One region of the Pantoea sp. App145 genome, then DNA from elsewhere that is predicted to be linked to it. Evidence: riboswitches for the same ligand, from Rfam matches in the RefSeq annotation. Region 1 holds a riboswitch; the other holds the start of a gene.
The links. Region 1 has a riboswitch for thiamine pyrophosphate ahead of thiC (phosphomethylpyrimidine synthase ThiC). Riboswitches for the same ligand answer to the same signal wherever they lie in the genome.
Positions count from the first base shown of each region.

Region 2: it holds a riboswitch for thiamine pyrophosphate, as region 1 does, so the genes downstream of both, RCF31_RS20035 (FAD-dependent oxidoreductase) here and thiC (phosphomethylpyrimidine synthase ThiC) in region 1, are expected to answer to the same signal.

Region 1 is NZ_CP133290.1:2,563,925-2,571,365, forward strand. Features, by position in the region: gene nfi (deoxyribonuclease V) at 1-347, opposite strand, end outside; gene hemE (uroporphyrinogen decarboxylase) at 350-1,417, opposite strand; gene nudC (NAD(+) diphosphatase) at 1,457-2,230, opposite strand; gene rsd (sigma D regulator) at 2,294-2,800, shown strand; TPP riboswitch at 2,893-2,993, shown strand; gene thiC (phosphomethylpyrimidine synthase ThiC) at 3,073-4,998, shown strand; gene thiE (thiamine phosphate synthase) at 4,995-5,630, shown strand; gene RCF31_RS11745 (PLP-dependent aminotransferase family protein) at 5,682-7,121, opposite strand; gene RCF31_RS11750 (DUF1127 domain-containing protein) at 7,296-7,441, shown strand, end outside.
Region 2 is NZ_CP133291.1:23,322-30,762, reverse strand. Features, by position in the region: gene RCF31_RS20065 (ABC transporter substrate-binding protein) at 68-1,003, opposite strand; gene RCF31_RS20060 (ABC transporter permease) at 1,013-1,750, opposite strand; gene RCF31_RS20055 (ABC transporter ATP-binding protein) at 1,731-2,450, opposite strand; gene RCF31_RS20050 (ThiF family adenylyltransferase) at 2,447-3,415, opposite strand; gene RCF31_RS20045 (thiazole synthase) at 3,427-4,185, opposite strand; gene thiS (sulfur carrier protein ThiS) at 4,189-4,386, opposite strand; gene RCF31_RS20035 (FAD-dependent oxidoreductase) at 4,370-5,314, opposite strand; TPP riboswitch at 5,442-5,561, opposite strand; gene RCF31_RS20030 (pirin family protein) at 5,880-6,605, opposite strand; gene RCF31_RS20025 (LysR family transcriptional regulator) at 6,729-7,441, shown strand, end outside.

The DNA.
Region 1 (7,441 bases):
GCAACGCCGAGCCGACGCGGATGCGAGATACCGTGACCATCGACAAATAACAGATCGGGCTGATGAGTGAGTTGCTGCCAGGCCGCCAGCAGGGCGGGCACTTCGCGAAAGGAGAGAAAACCGGGGATATACGGCATGGTGGTACTGATGCGGGCAATCTGATGCTCCACCAGCTGTAGCGAGGGGTACTCCAGAATCACCAGGGCGGCGCGTGTGACCTCACCGCCCTGTTCAAAGCCCACATCGGCACCGGCAATCCAGCGGGGCGGCAGCACCTCAAAATCATCCTGCCGCACCACATCAGCCGCACGCTGTTGCTGTTCCCTGCGTAGCGCCGCTAAATCCATGGTTAACCCTGATGGTAAGGACGGGACAGACGATGCACCGCCTCAACAAAGGCACCGGCGTGCTCCGGCGGCACATCCTGATGGATACCGTGACCCAGGTTGAAGACGTGGCCTTCCCCGGCACCAAATCCTTCAAGAATGCCCGCCACTTCCTGCTCAATACGGGCCGGAGGCGCATACAACATGGACGGATCCATATTGCCTTGCAACGCCACTTTATGACCAACGCGACGACGCGCATCAGCAATATCCGTGGTCCAGTCCAGCCCCAGCGCATCGCAACCGGTTTCTGCCATCGCTTCCAGCCACTGCCCGCCACCTTTGGTGAACAGGGTGATTGGCACGCGGCGGCCTTCGTTTTCATGAAGCACGCTATCGACAATCTTGTGCATGTAGTAAAGCGAGAATTCACGGTAGTCACGGCCGGTCAGCACGCCACCCCAGGTGTCGAATACCATGATCGACTGGGCACCCGCTTTGATCTGCGCGTTCAAATAGAGGATCACGCTGTCTGCCAGTTTATCCAGCAACATATGCAGCGTCTGCGGCTCGGCGTACATCATCTTTTTGATTTTGGTGAACGCCTTGCTGCTGCCGCCTTCGACCATATAGGTCGCCAGCGTCCACGGGCTACCGGAAAAGCCGATCAACGGGACTTCGCCTTTCAGGTTGTGGCGGATGGTACGCACAGCGTTCATCACGTAACCCAGCTCCTGCTCCGGATCGGGCACCGGCAGTTTATCGACATCCGCCCGGCAGGTAATGGGGTGAGAGAAACGCGGGCCTTCACCGGTTTCAAAATACAGGCCCAGCCCCATCGCATCGGGGATGGTGAGGATATCGCTGAAGAGGATGGCCGCATCCAGCGCGTAACGACGCAGCGGTTGCAACGTGACTTCGCACGCCAGCTCAGCATTTTTACACAGCGACATAAAATCACCGGCCTCGGCACGAGTGGCTTTATACTCCGGCAGATAACGCCCGGCTTGTCGCATCATCCATACCGGGGTGATATCCACCGGCTGACGTAACAGGGCACGCAGATAACGATCGTTCTTCAGTTCACTCATAATTGGCTCTCTCACTTGCAGGGCGCCAGTGTAGCATTTTCATATCGCGCTGGCGCGACACTGGGCAACGGTATCTTCAATCAAACGTCGCGCAACGGTGCCGGGCGGGGGTAATAATGGCAGGGCATCGTAGCGGAACCAGCCCGCATCCAGCAGCTCTTTGCCGTCATGTTGCAAATCACCGCCGTCATATTCCGCCATATACGCCATCATCAGCGAATGGGGGAACGGCCACGGTTGTGAGGTCACGTAACGCACGTTTTTCACCCGTACATTACTTTCTTCCATCACTTCACGAGCCACCGCCTGTTCGAGGGTTTCGCCCACTTCGACAAATCCGGCCAGCACGGTATAAACGTTGTTGCGATGCTTCGCATGGTTTGCCAGCAAAATCTCATCACCACGGCGGATGGCGACAATGATGCAGGGGGCGATTTGCGGGTAATAGCGCTCGCGACAATGGCCGCACAGGCAGGCGAATTCACGTTTGCTTAAATGCATCTCGTGGCCGCAATAGCCGCACCAGCGATGGGAACGATAGAACTCCGCCAGTTGTACGCCGCGCCCGGCAAGCTGGAACAGGCCAACGTCCTCATCAATCAGCTGGCGTACTGACCCCATGTTATCGGGTCGTGATTCACGCACCAGCCAGACATTTTCGCCCTGCCATTCGCCAATCACCATACCGCTGCTGCCCGCCAGGCCAAATTGTTGCGCCGTGCCATGCGGCAACTCCCCCTGCGGTAGCCAAAGTTTTTGTTCATGGCTGACAATCCACCAGCCAGCGTCTACGCTTGAGATCTCACGTTGCATTTAAATCGTCATCCTTAGCGTCTATTCGCAGAATGAACAACTATAACCCACATGGAGCCTCGTATGCTTACTCAGTTAGATGACCTGACCGAGCGTGTAGGCAGCGGTAACGAACTTGTCGATTCATGGTTACGCGCACGTCGTCAGCTGTTGGTTAACTATTATCAGTTGATTGGCATGAAGCCAAAAAAAGACGCGTTAAGCGCCCTCGATGAGCAGGCGCTGGATGCATTTTGCCACAACCTGGTGGATTATCTTTCGGTTGGTCACTTCAGTATTTATGAGCGGATTATCAATGAGATGCAGGGCGACAGCCCCCTGATTGCCGCCGCACAGATTTACCCGTTACTGGAGGCGAATACCGAACGAATGATGCAGCTGTATGATGGTCATCTGCAACAGGCCATCACTGACGACAACTGTGTCACTTTCCAGCAGGCGCTGTCTGAAGTAGGAGAAGTGCTGGAGTCGCGTTTCACGCTGGAAGACAAGCTGGTGCGTCTGGCGTGGGATAATCAGCTGGCACGCCCACGGGTAGCGAATGACAGCCCTGTCGCTCGCCAGGCTTAAATCGCCACTTGTAAAAAACTTGTTATTCGCAAAAAGCCCTTCTATGCTGAGTGGGCTTTTTTGTTTTGCGGTTTACCACACCAGCCGCAAATATTTTCTTGTCGGAGTGCCCATTGGGGCTGAGACCGTTAATTCGGGATCCGCGGAACCTGATCAGGTTAGTACCTGCGAAGGGAACAAGAGTAAACATCATCAGTACGATGCGTGCATCGTTTCTGTTACTCCTTCCGGACTCCGGACAAGCAACTTCCATCATTTACAGGAAAATTGCTATGTCTGTTGCAAAAACTTCTCGCCGTGAACAACGCGCCCAGGCGCAGGAATTTATCGATTCACTGCAAGGCACCGCTTTTCCCAACTCTCAACGTATCTGGATCACCGGCAACCGTGATGACATTCGCGTACCGATGCGCGAAATCCAGCTCAGCCCTACCCTGATCGGCGGCAGCAAAGATAACCCGCAGTATGAACCGAACGAACCGGTGCCGGTGTATGACACCGCCGGTGCCTATGGCGATCCATCGGCAACCATTGATGTGCACCAGGGGCTGGCAAAACTGCGTGCAGGCTGGATTGCCGAGCGTGGTGACAGTGAAACCATCGATCAACTGAGCTCCAGCTATACCCAGCAACGGCTGGCGGATGAAGGGCTGGATCATCTGCGGTTTGAACATCTGCCACAACCACGTCGTGCCAAAGCCGGCCATTGCGTGACCCAGTTACACTACGCACGCCAGGGCATCATTACACCGGAAATGGAGTTTATTGCGTTACGCGAAAACATGGGACGGGAGCGTATCCGGGGTGAGGTATTGTTGCAACAGCATCCGGGGTACAGCTTTGGGGCGCATCTGCCTGCCAATATCACCGCCGAATTTGTGCGTCAGGAAGTCGCTGAAGGGCGAGCCATCATTCCCTCCAATATCAACCATCCCGAATCCGAACCGATGATCATTGGCCGTAACTTTCTGGTGAAGGTGAATGCGAACATCGGCAACTCGGCCGTCAGTTCCTCGATTGAAGAAGAGGTGGAGAAGCTGGTGTGGTCAACCCGCTGGGGTGCCGACACCGTGATGGATCTCTCCACTGGCCGTTATATTCATGAAACGCGTGAATGGATTCTGCGCAACAGCCCGGTGCCGATTGGCACTGTACCGATTTATCAGGCGCTGGAGAAAGTGAACGGCGTGGCGGAGGATCTGAACTGGGAAATTTTCCGCGATACGTTGCTGGAACAGGCTGAACAGGGCGTAGACTACTTCACCATCCACGCTGGCGTGCTGCTGCGTTATGTCCCGATGACGGCGAAACGTTTGACTGGCATCGTTTCGCGTGGCGGTTCGATCATGGCGAAGTGGTGCCTGTCGCATCATCAGGAAAGCTTCCTGTATTTACACTTCCGCGAGATTTGTGAAATCTGTGCCGCTTACGATGTTGCGCTGTCGCTGGGCGATGGCTTGCGTCCGGGTTCGATTCAGGATGCCAACGATGAAGCGCAATTCGCTGAGCTGCACACCCTGGGCGAGCTGACGAAAATCGCCTGGGAATATGACGTGCAGGTGATGATCGAAGGCCCGGGCCACGTACCGATGCAGATGATTCGTCGCAATATGACCGAGCAGCTGGAACATTGCCACGAAGCCCCGTTCTACACGCTCGGCCCACTGACCACTGATATCGCCCCCGGTTATGACCATTTCACCTCTGGTATTGGTGCCGCGATGATTGGCTGGTTTGGCTGCGCGATGCTGTGCTACGTGACCCCGAAAGAGCATCTGGGATTACCGAATAAGGAAGATGTAAAACAAGGGCTGATTACTTATAAGATCGCCGCCCATGCGGCCGATCTGGCCAAAGGCCATCCGGGTGCCCAGATCCGTGATAACGCCATGTCCAAAGCACGTTTCGAGTTCCGTTGGGAAGATCAGTTCAACCTGGCGCTGGACCCGCACACTGCCCGCGCTTATCACGATGAAACGCTCCCGCAGGAATCGGGCAAAGTGGCGCATTTCTGTTCCATGTGTGGTCCAAAATTCTGTTCGATGAAAATCACCCAGGAAGTGCGCGACTTTGCCGCCCGTCAGCAGGCTGAAGCCCAGCCGATTGAAGTGGGTATGGCACAGATGTCAGACGCCTTCCGTAGCCGTGGTGGCGAGCTGTATCATGCTGCCGATGCTTTGAAAGAGGAAAAAGTATGACCACCCCATTTCCCAGTACCGCCCCGCGTTTAGGGCTTTATCCGGTTGTGGACAGTGTTGAGTGGATTGCCCGTTTACTGGAAGCGGGTGTACGCACCATTCAGCTACGAATTAAGGATTGCGAGGATCACGAAGTTGAGGACGCGGTGCGCGATGCCATCGCGCTCGGTAAGCAATATCGCGCCCGGTTATTTATCAATGATTACTGGAGATTGGCGATTCGCTATAACGCCTATGGCGTGCATCTGGGTCAGGAGGACCTGGATGTGGCCGATCTGGATGCTATTCGCCAGGCGGGTTTACGCCTTGGCTTATCCACCCATGACGATGCCGAGCTGGATCGTGCACTGGCTGTACGTCCCTCTTATATCGCGCTGGGGCATATCTTCCCAACGCAGACCAAAGAGATGCCGTCTGAGCCGCAGGGCATTACCGAGCTGAAACGTCATCTGGCGCGGCTGGAAGGCATTTCAACCGTGGCGATTGGCGGCATCTCGCTGGCACGCGCGCCTGAAGTGCTGGCAACGGGCGTGGGGAGCATCGCGGTCGTCAGTGCCATCACTCAGGCACAAGACTGGCGAGCCGCCACGCATGAGTTGCTTGCTCTGGCGGAGGTCCAGCCCACAGAATGATTGAGGCTGTAGCGGCGCGATTTATCGCGCCGCTACGAAAAGGTGATGTCGTCAATCCGCCAGCATTTCGGCACTACAGGCCAGTATCGCATGTTCCACCGCGGCCCCCACCAGCGCGATCGCCTGCTCAGTCGCCTCATTGATTGGCAATGCATAATTCAGACGCAGGCAGTTGCGATACTTACCTGAGGCCGAAAACAATGAACCCACCGCCACCTGAATTTTCGACTCTCGAAGTTCAGCATTCAGGCGTACGGCATCAAAGGCTTCAGGTAGTTCGATCCACATCAGGAAACTCCCCTGGGGGCGCGAGACGCAAATGCCACAGGGAAAATAGTGGCGGACCCAGCAGCTCAACGTCTCGTAATTGCGTTGATACACCTGACGCATGCGGCGCAGGTGCGGCAAGTAATGCCCCTGGCGAATAAACTCCGCCACCACATGCTGCGTCACGGTGGCCGATGAACCGGTGCTGATATATTTCATATGCAGCACGCGTTCACGGTAGCGCCCTGGCGCAACCCAGCCGACACGCAGGCCTGGTGACAATGTTTTGGAAAATGAACTACATAACAGCACGCGCCCATCCATATCCAGCGATTTAATGCTGATGGGACGGGGATATTCCCACGCCAGCTCACCATACACATCGTCTTCAATAATTGCGGCATCAAAGCGTTGCGCCAGCGTCAGCAGCGCACGTTTACGCGCTTCCGGCATGATAAAACCCAGTGGGTTATTACAATTGGGCACCACCACTACGGCTTTGATCGGCCACTGTTCAAACGCCAGTTCCAGCGCTTCGAGGCTGATGCCGGTCACCGAGTCGGTAGGGATCTCAATCACGCGGATGCCAAAACCACGCAATGTCTGCATGGTGCCGTGGAAAGTCGGTGATTCCACCGCAATGATGTCACCAGGCTGGCAAACGGCACGGATAGATACCGACAGCGCTTCATGGCAGCCGGTGGTGATCACGATATCATCAGCGGTAAGCTGGCAGCCGCTATCGATCGTCAGACGGGCGACCTGCTCGCGCAGCGCTGCGATGCCCAACAGGGAGTCATAATTCAGCAGGTTAATATCCTGCTTCTGCGCCATGCGAGCATGAATCTTCCATAACGGTTTAAGGGTGGGCTGTGTCAGATCCGGGATACCGCTGCCTAACTGAATGACGTCGCCCTCAATGCGGCTACTGAGCAGTTCCAGTACCGATTCCCACTGGGTGATTTCTACCGGCCGCTGGGCGGGGCGCGTGATTGCAGGAACAGGCGGCGTAGCTTTGCGGGTAGCAACGAAATAACCGGAACGCGGCTGCGGCACAATCAGCTGCTTCTCCTCCAGCACATGATAGGCCTGCTGAACGGTACTGATGCTGACGCCGTGTTCAATGCTTAGCGTACGCACCGACGGCAGTCGCTCACCGCTACGATACAGCCCCTGCTCAATGCGGTCAGAAAGCAGGCAAGCCAAATGTTGGTAACGCGTCATCGTATGCCTCACATGATTTTCAGCTGGAAGAAACCAGTACAGATGAGGTTAATTTTTACCATTCAGATCCATCACATTGCAATCTGTATGTTGAATAAATGTGTTTTTTGAATCTGTATTGAAACGATCGAAAACCGGACAATGCTTCTCAGACATCATACCGAGGGCAGGATAATGGAATTCGATCAAAACCGTGCGGCAAGACCCTTCAATATAACGTTGCTGGATATGTTGCGTGCACTGCGGCAACTGGTGAAGTCCTGGCGTTTACGCCGGGAAACCCGACGCATACTGTCGCACCTGAGCGATACGCAGCTGCG
Region 2 (7,441 bases), on a different replicon from region 1:
GCCTCTGCGCCGCACGCAATGCAAAAAAGGCGGCGATTTTACCGCCGCCCAGGGAGTCAGCAACAGGTTATGGCAACGAATACCTTGCCATCGGAGCCACCTGCTGGATTAAGCCATTGGCTTTCATATAGGCGGCAAAAGCCTGATAGCGTTGCGTATCGAGCGTTGCGCTATGGCTGGCGAAATACGGCAACGTTGCCTGCCACGCCTGATGATTAAGCGGTGTGTTCAGCTCAGGATATTGCTTAATAAAGGCCTGCCAGGCCTGTTGCGGATGGGCACGCAGCCAGGCGACACCGGCATCCAGACCGCGTAAAAAGGCTGGGATGCGTTTGTCCTGCGCCGCCGTTTTCTGGTTTGCCAGGATGATCAATTCGTCGTAAGCCGGGACACCAAAATCTTCCGGCTTAAATACCACCGGATTCGCGCCCTTATTTTTCAGGTCGAGCAACTCATAGTTGCGATACACCGTCATCGCCCCATCAATTTTGTGCGTCAGTAGCGCAGACTCCGCATCCATATTCAGGTTAATCAGTTTGACCGAGTCCGCATCAACACCCTGGGATTTCAGCATGTTGCGAATTGCCACATCCTCAAACCCCGGAATGGCATAACCGAGCGATTTTCCGGCAAAATCCTTCAGCGAGTGAATGTCCGGGGACACCGTGGTCAGGGTATTCAGCGGCTGATTGATCAGCGTACCCACGCGGATGACCGGCACGTCTTTATCCACCAGCGTGTACAGCTGCGGTTGATAGCTGATAGCAAGATCAGCCTTGCCCGCCGCCAGCAGCAAGGGTACGGAAGCCGAATCAGCGGGGGCGATCATCTCCACATCCAACCCTTCTTTTTTAAACGCGCCGCTGTATTGCGCGGCAAAAATGGCCGCATGGTTAGGGTTCACAAACCAATCGAGCAGCAGACGAACCTTTTCATTGGCCTGGGCGACGCTGGTGGTTGCCAGCAACAGCAAGGCGGTGATCGCAGTACGTAGGGTGTTCAAAGTGCATCCTTAGGTTAAGTGCCAGAGAGTTTTCTTGCGCATCAGGGCGACGCTACCGGACAGCAACAACGCCAGAATCAGTAACAACAACAACGCGGCAAAGCTGGTGGCGGTTTCCAGCCGGGCATTGGACTGCATCATCAGGTAGCCCAGTCCTTCGCTCGCGCCAACCCATTCGCCAATCACCACACCAATCGGTGCCAGCACCACCGCCATCTGCAGGCCGGAAAAGAACTGCGGCAGCGCGGCTGGCCAGCGTACCTGCCAGAAGAGACGAAAACGCGATGAGTTGAGGGTCTGTGCCAGCTCCAGCCAGCCCGGCGGGGTGCGACACAAGCCGTCAAACAACGACAGGCACAGCGGGAAGAACAGGATCAACGCCGCCACCACCACTTTGGACGCGATGCCAAACCCCAGCCACAGCACCAGCAACGGAGCCAGCGCAAACACCGGAATCGCCTGGCTGGCAGTGACCAGTGGAAATAACAAACGGCGCAATGTCGTGCTGGCAGCCATCAGCACCGCCAATACCACCCCCGCACCGACGCCCAGCAGCAACGCCAGCACAATCTCCGCCAGCGTGTACAGCATGTGATGCCATAACAGTTGACGGTGTACCCACAGGGCTTCCAGCACCGCCTCAGGTGAAGGCAGCAGAAATTTGGGCACACCGCTGCGCAGCGCCAGCAACCAGCCGCACAGCAACACTGCCAGCAGATAAACGGCGCTAAACAGATTCTTTTTCATCTTGATTCAATCGGGTAAAAAGATGGCCCTGCGCCAGCAACAGGCCGGGATCGTCAATCGGACGAGGTACCTGCCCGTCTGGCACCGACCAGCGTTCAATATGCAACGGCTGCCCACTGAGCAGCAGAATGTCATCGGCCATGCGGCAGGCTTCCAGCGGATCGTGCGTCACCAGCAGCACGGTTTTGCCTTGTAACAGGGTCGCCGTCAGGGTTTGCAAGCTGAGTTTGGTCATCACGTCAAGGGTGGCAAAAGGTTCATCCATCAGCACCACATCCCGTTGCGCGTAAAGGGTGCGAGCCAAAGCCACGCGCTGACGCATGCCGCCCGACAGGGTATCAGGCCGGGCATTGGCGACCTGCACCAGTTTCACCTGCTCCAGCAGATGCCGTGCCCGCTCCGGTTCGGGTTTGTCGCCTTTCAGACGCGCCGCCAGCATCACGTTGTCCAGCACCGATAACCACGGAAAAAGCAAATCCTGTTGCCCCATCCAGGCCACACTGGCCGCAACGCCACTAATGCGCCCCTGCTGTGGCTGGAGCAAGCCCGCCACCAGCCGCAGCAGCGTGCTTTTACCGATGCCACTGCGTCCCAGCATCACCGTGGTTTTACCGCCACGCAGCCGCAGATTCAGCTGCTGGCACAGCGGCTGTGCTCCCCAGCTAAAGCCAAGATCGTGCAGCGTGATATCCTGGCTCATGATCGATTCGCTGCCAGAATGGCCAGCTGCGCACAACCGCGCTGCGCCAGCGTCGTGGCGGCCTGCGCCGCACGAATACCGCTGGCGCAGACCAGTACAATGCGCCGGTCTTGCGGGGGTTGCCATGCGTCAAGCTGTTGCGGCAGGATGCGCTGCGCACATGCCGCCACACTGACCGGTGCTTCTTCGCGGCTGCGCAGTTCTACTATGCAGTCCTCCGCCGTGAGGAGCTGCGTATCAATAAACGGCACCCAGGGTTGATCCGGCTCCGCAGCCCGATCAAAACGGAACTGGCGAAAGTGCCAGTGCACAAAATCACAGTTCACCAGACAACCGAGCGGTGAAGGTTGCAGGCCAAGCAATACGCTCAGCGCCATTTGCGCCTGCATCGCGCCCAGTGTCGCCACTGCTGGCCCCATCACCCCGGCGGTATTGCAGTTCGCGGCGCTGGTGGGTAACTGCGGGAACACCGCACGATAGCTGGGGGCTGCGCCGCAGAATCCCCCCACATAGCCCTGACGCCCCAGGACCGAAGCGCTGATCAGCGGTATCCCCGCCGGATAACAGGCATCCGATAACTGATAAGTGACGGCAAAGTTATCTGCCGCATCGATAACCAGATCGATGTTGCTGAGTGCCTGCTGCACATTGCTGGCCGTCAGCGGCTGCGGCACCGGTTCCACCTGCACCTGTGGATTTCGCCGCAGCAGCGCACGCTGGGCGCTGGCGACTTTCGATTGCTGCACATCCTGCATATCAAACAACGTCTGCCGATGCAGATTATGCAGCGCCACCGTATCGTCGTCATACAGGCGGATAAAACCCACGCCCGCGCCCACCAGCAGCGGCAGCAGCGTCGAACCCAATCCACCTGCCCCCACCACCAGCACCCGCGCCCCGGCCAGCCGCTGCTGACCCTGCTCACCAATCTCCGGCAACATCGTCTGACGTTGATAGCGATCCATAGGGACTCTCCTCAGCAAAGATTCGCCAGACCAAAAACCGGGGTCGAAGGCACCGCCATATCGCGTTTTTCCATCAGCCCGCCGTCGCACGCCGCTTTCCCGGCCTCAATGGCCTGGCGGAACGCCGTCGCCATCAGCACCGGATCGCCCGCTTTCGCCACCGCGGTATTCAGCAAAACAGCATCAAAACCCAGCTCCATCGCCTGCGCTGCCTGTGATGGTGCACCAATGCCCGCGTCAATAATCAGCGGGATATCGGTAAACCAGGCACGCATCGCCCGCAAGCCATCAATATTGCGCAGCCCCTGACCGGAACCGATGGGCGCGCCCCACGGCATCAGCACTTCGCAGCCTGCTTCCAGCAGTTTTTCGCCGACAATCAGGTCTTCCGTGGTATAGGGGAAGACCTGGAAACCCTCGGCGCACAGAATGCGCGCCGCTTCTACCAGCGCAAAAGGATCCGGCTGCAGCGTATCGGCATGGCCGATCACCTCCAGCTTGATCCATGGCGTGTTAAATAATTCACGCGCCATATGCGCGGTGGTCACCGCCTCCTGTACCGTATGGCAACCGGCGGTATTCGGCAGCACGCGCCTATCCAGCTGCGCCAGCAATTCACGAAATGCCGCACCGGCGACACCTTCACGCCGCAGGCTGACGGTGATGATTTCACTGCCCGAGGCGACAATCGCCTGTTGCAGAATCGCCGGGGAGGGATAACCTGCCGTGCCCAGTAAAAAACGTGATTGTGGTTCAAAGCCGTAAAACATGATTTAGCCTCCCTGCATCGGTGATAACACTTCCAGCTGACATCCTTCTTCCAGCAGCTGGCTGTCGTACTGTGTTCTGGGCACAAACATGCCGTTAAACGCCGTGGCAACGCAGGCAGCATCAATTTGCTGCTCACGTAGCAACTCGCTCAGGGTGCTGGCGGCAGTCAGCACCTGGCGACCATTAAGCTGGATTTTCATAACGATGTTCCTCAGACAGACGCTGCATCAGCTGTTCCGCCATCAGCGGTGCCAGCAGGAAACCATGGCGATACATGCCGTTCAGATAAAAAGTGTCATTTTGATAGTGGATTTCCGGCAGATTGGCCGGATACGCCGGGCGCAGACCGCTGGCGTTTTCGATAATGCGGGCTTCGGCTAACGCCGGATGAAGGGTATAAGCCGCACTGAGGAGTTCCATCATGGCACGTGCGCTGATGGCGCTGGCATCATGGCTCTCCACCATAGTGGCACCGAGCATAAAATGGCCGCCACGGCGGGGCACCAGATAGCAGGGAAAACGCGGATGCAGCAGACGAATCGGGCGTGAGAACTGCACCTCTGCGCTGTGCAAAATCAGCATTTCACCGCGTACCGCGCGCAGACGCGGCAGCTCAGAGGCAGCGTGGATGCCGCGGCAATCAATCACTTGCCCGGAGGCTTTGCCGCTGTGAAACGTCACCCCACGCTGCTGTAATTTTTCACGCATCTCAGCCAGCGCCAGACGCGGATCAAGATGGGCTTCCTGGGAGAAAAATAAACCCCGCGCGAAACGACCGGCCAGTGCCGGTTCCACTGCGGCCGGATCCACCCATTGATGCTGTTCCGTCATGCGGGCAAAACGGTTCAGCTCCTGGTTATCACGCACGGGTGCCACCACCAGCGTACCCTGATGTTCGACGCTGCTGACCCGTTGCTGCCACCACGCAGCAGCATGCTGACCAAGATCAATCACCGCACGCGGCGCACTTTCGGCTTCACACCAGGGCGCAAGCATTCCGCCCGCGAACCAGGATGCCGGAGTGCGATTCGCATCGACAATCACTTCGGTCTGTTCACCGCGTTCCGCTAACAGGGTCGCCACGCACAGGCCCGTCACACCGCCGCCAATCACCGACCAGCGATTCATAACGGACATTCCGGAAAAGAAACAGGAGATTGCATATCGGCCTCTCAGTCATTGCACTGAGACCCGGATACAGGAGAAGGGAAATAGCATACGTTGCACGGAAACGCCCCGCTGCCAGACAGCCTGCGATGCAGGTTGTCAGTCTTCCTACGCCAGTATCAACTGGGTCAGGTTCAAAGGGTCGCTAAGCCGCGCAATGCGCTTTTAGCCTCTCAGTCTCTCTGGCGAGACTCCCCCGACGCGTCTATTTGTATTGTAGTCGTCTGACTTCGTCAAGCATCAGCACCGCAACAAAGCCTAACCGATCAAAATCTCCTGTTTCAGGATCATGCGCTTTTCTCCACGATTGCCTGGTATGCTCTCGAGATCTGGATTAATAGAAACAACGTCTGGCAGGAAAATTATGTGTGCTGATTCAGTGATTTCCGCCATCCTGGTGTGCGTATTTGGCGTGATTATTTTGTGGTGTGTCTTACGCCCGTGAAAGGGCAGGACGTCGCGGGGATGGTAATGGATTTGCTGCTACCACTAAAGGGAGGCACTCACGCCTCCCCTCTTCTACTTATTAACGCTGCGGATGATTCACTTCCAGCGGACGCAGGTCAAACAACAGCACTTCCGCGTCTTTTCCGTTGGTGAATTGCAGCGCGGTTTCGTTACGTACACGCGCACCGTCGCCTTCGTTGAACACCACACCGTTCACCTCAATGCTGCCGCGTGCCACATGGATGTAGGCGTAGCGATCGGCATCCAGCGCAAAGGTCTGCTGCTCTGCACCGTTAAACAATCCGGCATAGATTCGGATGTCCTGACGCACGCTCAGTGAACCTTCATCACCCTGCGGTGAAACAATCAGACGCAGCTGACCACGTTTGTCGCTTTCTGCCACCGATACCTGCTGGTAACCTGGCTGCGTACCGCGTTCTGCCGGGACAATCCAGATTTGCAGGAAATGGACGTTTTCCGCTTTCGAGTGGTTGAACTCGCTGTGCGTTACGCCGCTTCCGGCACTCATCAGCTGTACATCACCGGGGACAATCACCGAACCGGTGCCCATGGAATCTTTATGCTCCAGTGCCCCTTCCAGCACATAGGAGATGATCTCCATGTTGCTGTGCGGATGAGCGCCAAAACCCCGTCCCGGTGCGACACGGTCATCGTTAATCACCAGCAAATCGGAGAAACCGGTTTGTTTCGGATCCCAGTAGTTGGCAAAAGAAAACGTGTGGCGTGAGTTCAACCAGCCGTGGTCACCGAGGCCGCGCTGGGCTGACAGTCTTTGTTCAATCATGGTCTGCTCCTCAAATTTGTTGGCGGAAGACGATATTGCTTCCTGATGTGACTCAGTATACGTAAACTGAATCGCCCAACAATGTGTTGCATTGACAATGACCGTCACAAATAAGTGGACAATATGCAGATAGACGACCTCCGCATTTATGTCGCCGTGATTAAAGCCGGCAACTTCACCGCCGCCGCAGAACAGCTGCTGCTTTCCAAACAATATGTCAGCCGCCGCATCGCCGCGCTGGAAGAAACACTCGGCGCACGCCTGCTCAATCGCAACACGCGTAAGTTGTCAGTGACGGATAACGGCCAACTGTTTGCCCGCCATGCACAACGCATTCTTGATGATGTTCAGGAGGCAGAGCTGGCCGTGTCAGGACGCCGCCAGGTTTTACAGGGCAGTTTTCGTCTCAGCGTGCCGATGTCGTTCGGCATCAGCCATCTGTCGCCGTTTATCGCTGAATTTCTCAGCCTGCATCCGGCGCTGCAATTCCAGGTCGAACTGGCGGACCGGTATGTCGATATGATTGGCGAAGGCTTCGATATGGCGATTCGTATCGGCACATTGCCCGACTCAACGCTGATCGCCAAAAAACTGGGGGAGTTCCGCCGGGTGATCTGCGCCAGCCCCAGCTACCTGCAAGGGGCCGATGCCCCGCGTCGCCCAGAAGATTTGCTGGATCATGCCTGTCTGCGCTACGGTCGCGAAAGCCAGACCGGCTGGGAGCTCTTTCAGGGGGAAAAACGTGAGGTGATTAACGTGCAGGGGCCGATGGTCAGCAATAACGGTGAAATGCTGCGCGATGCCGCAATTGCCGGGCTGGGGTTGATCCTGCTACC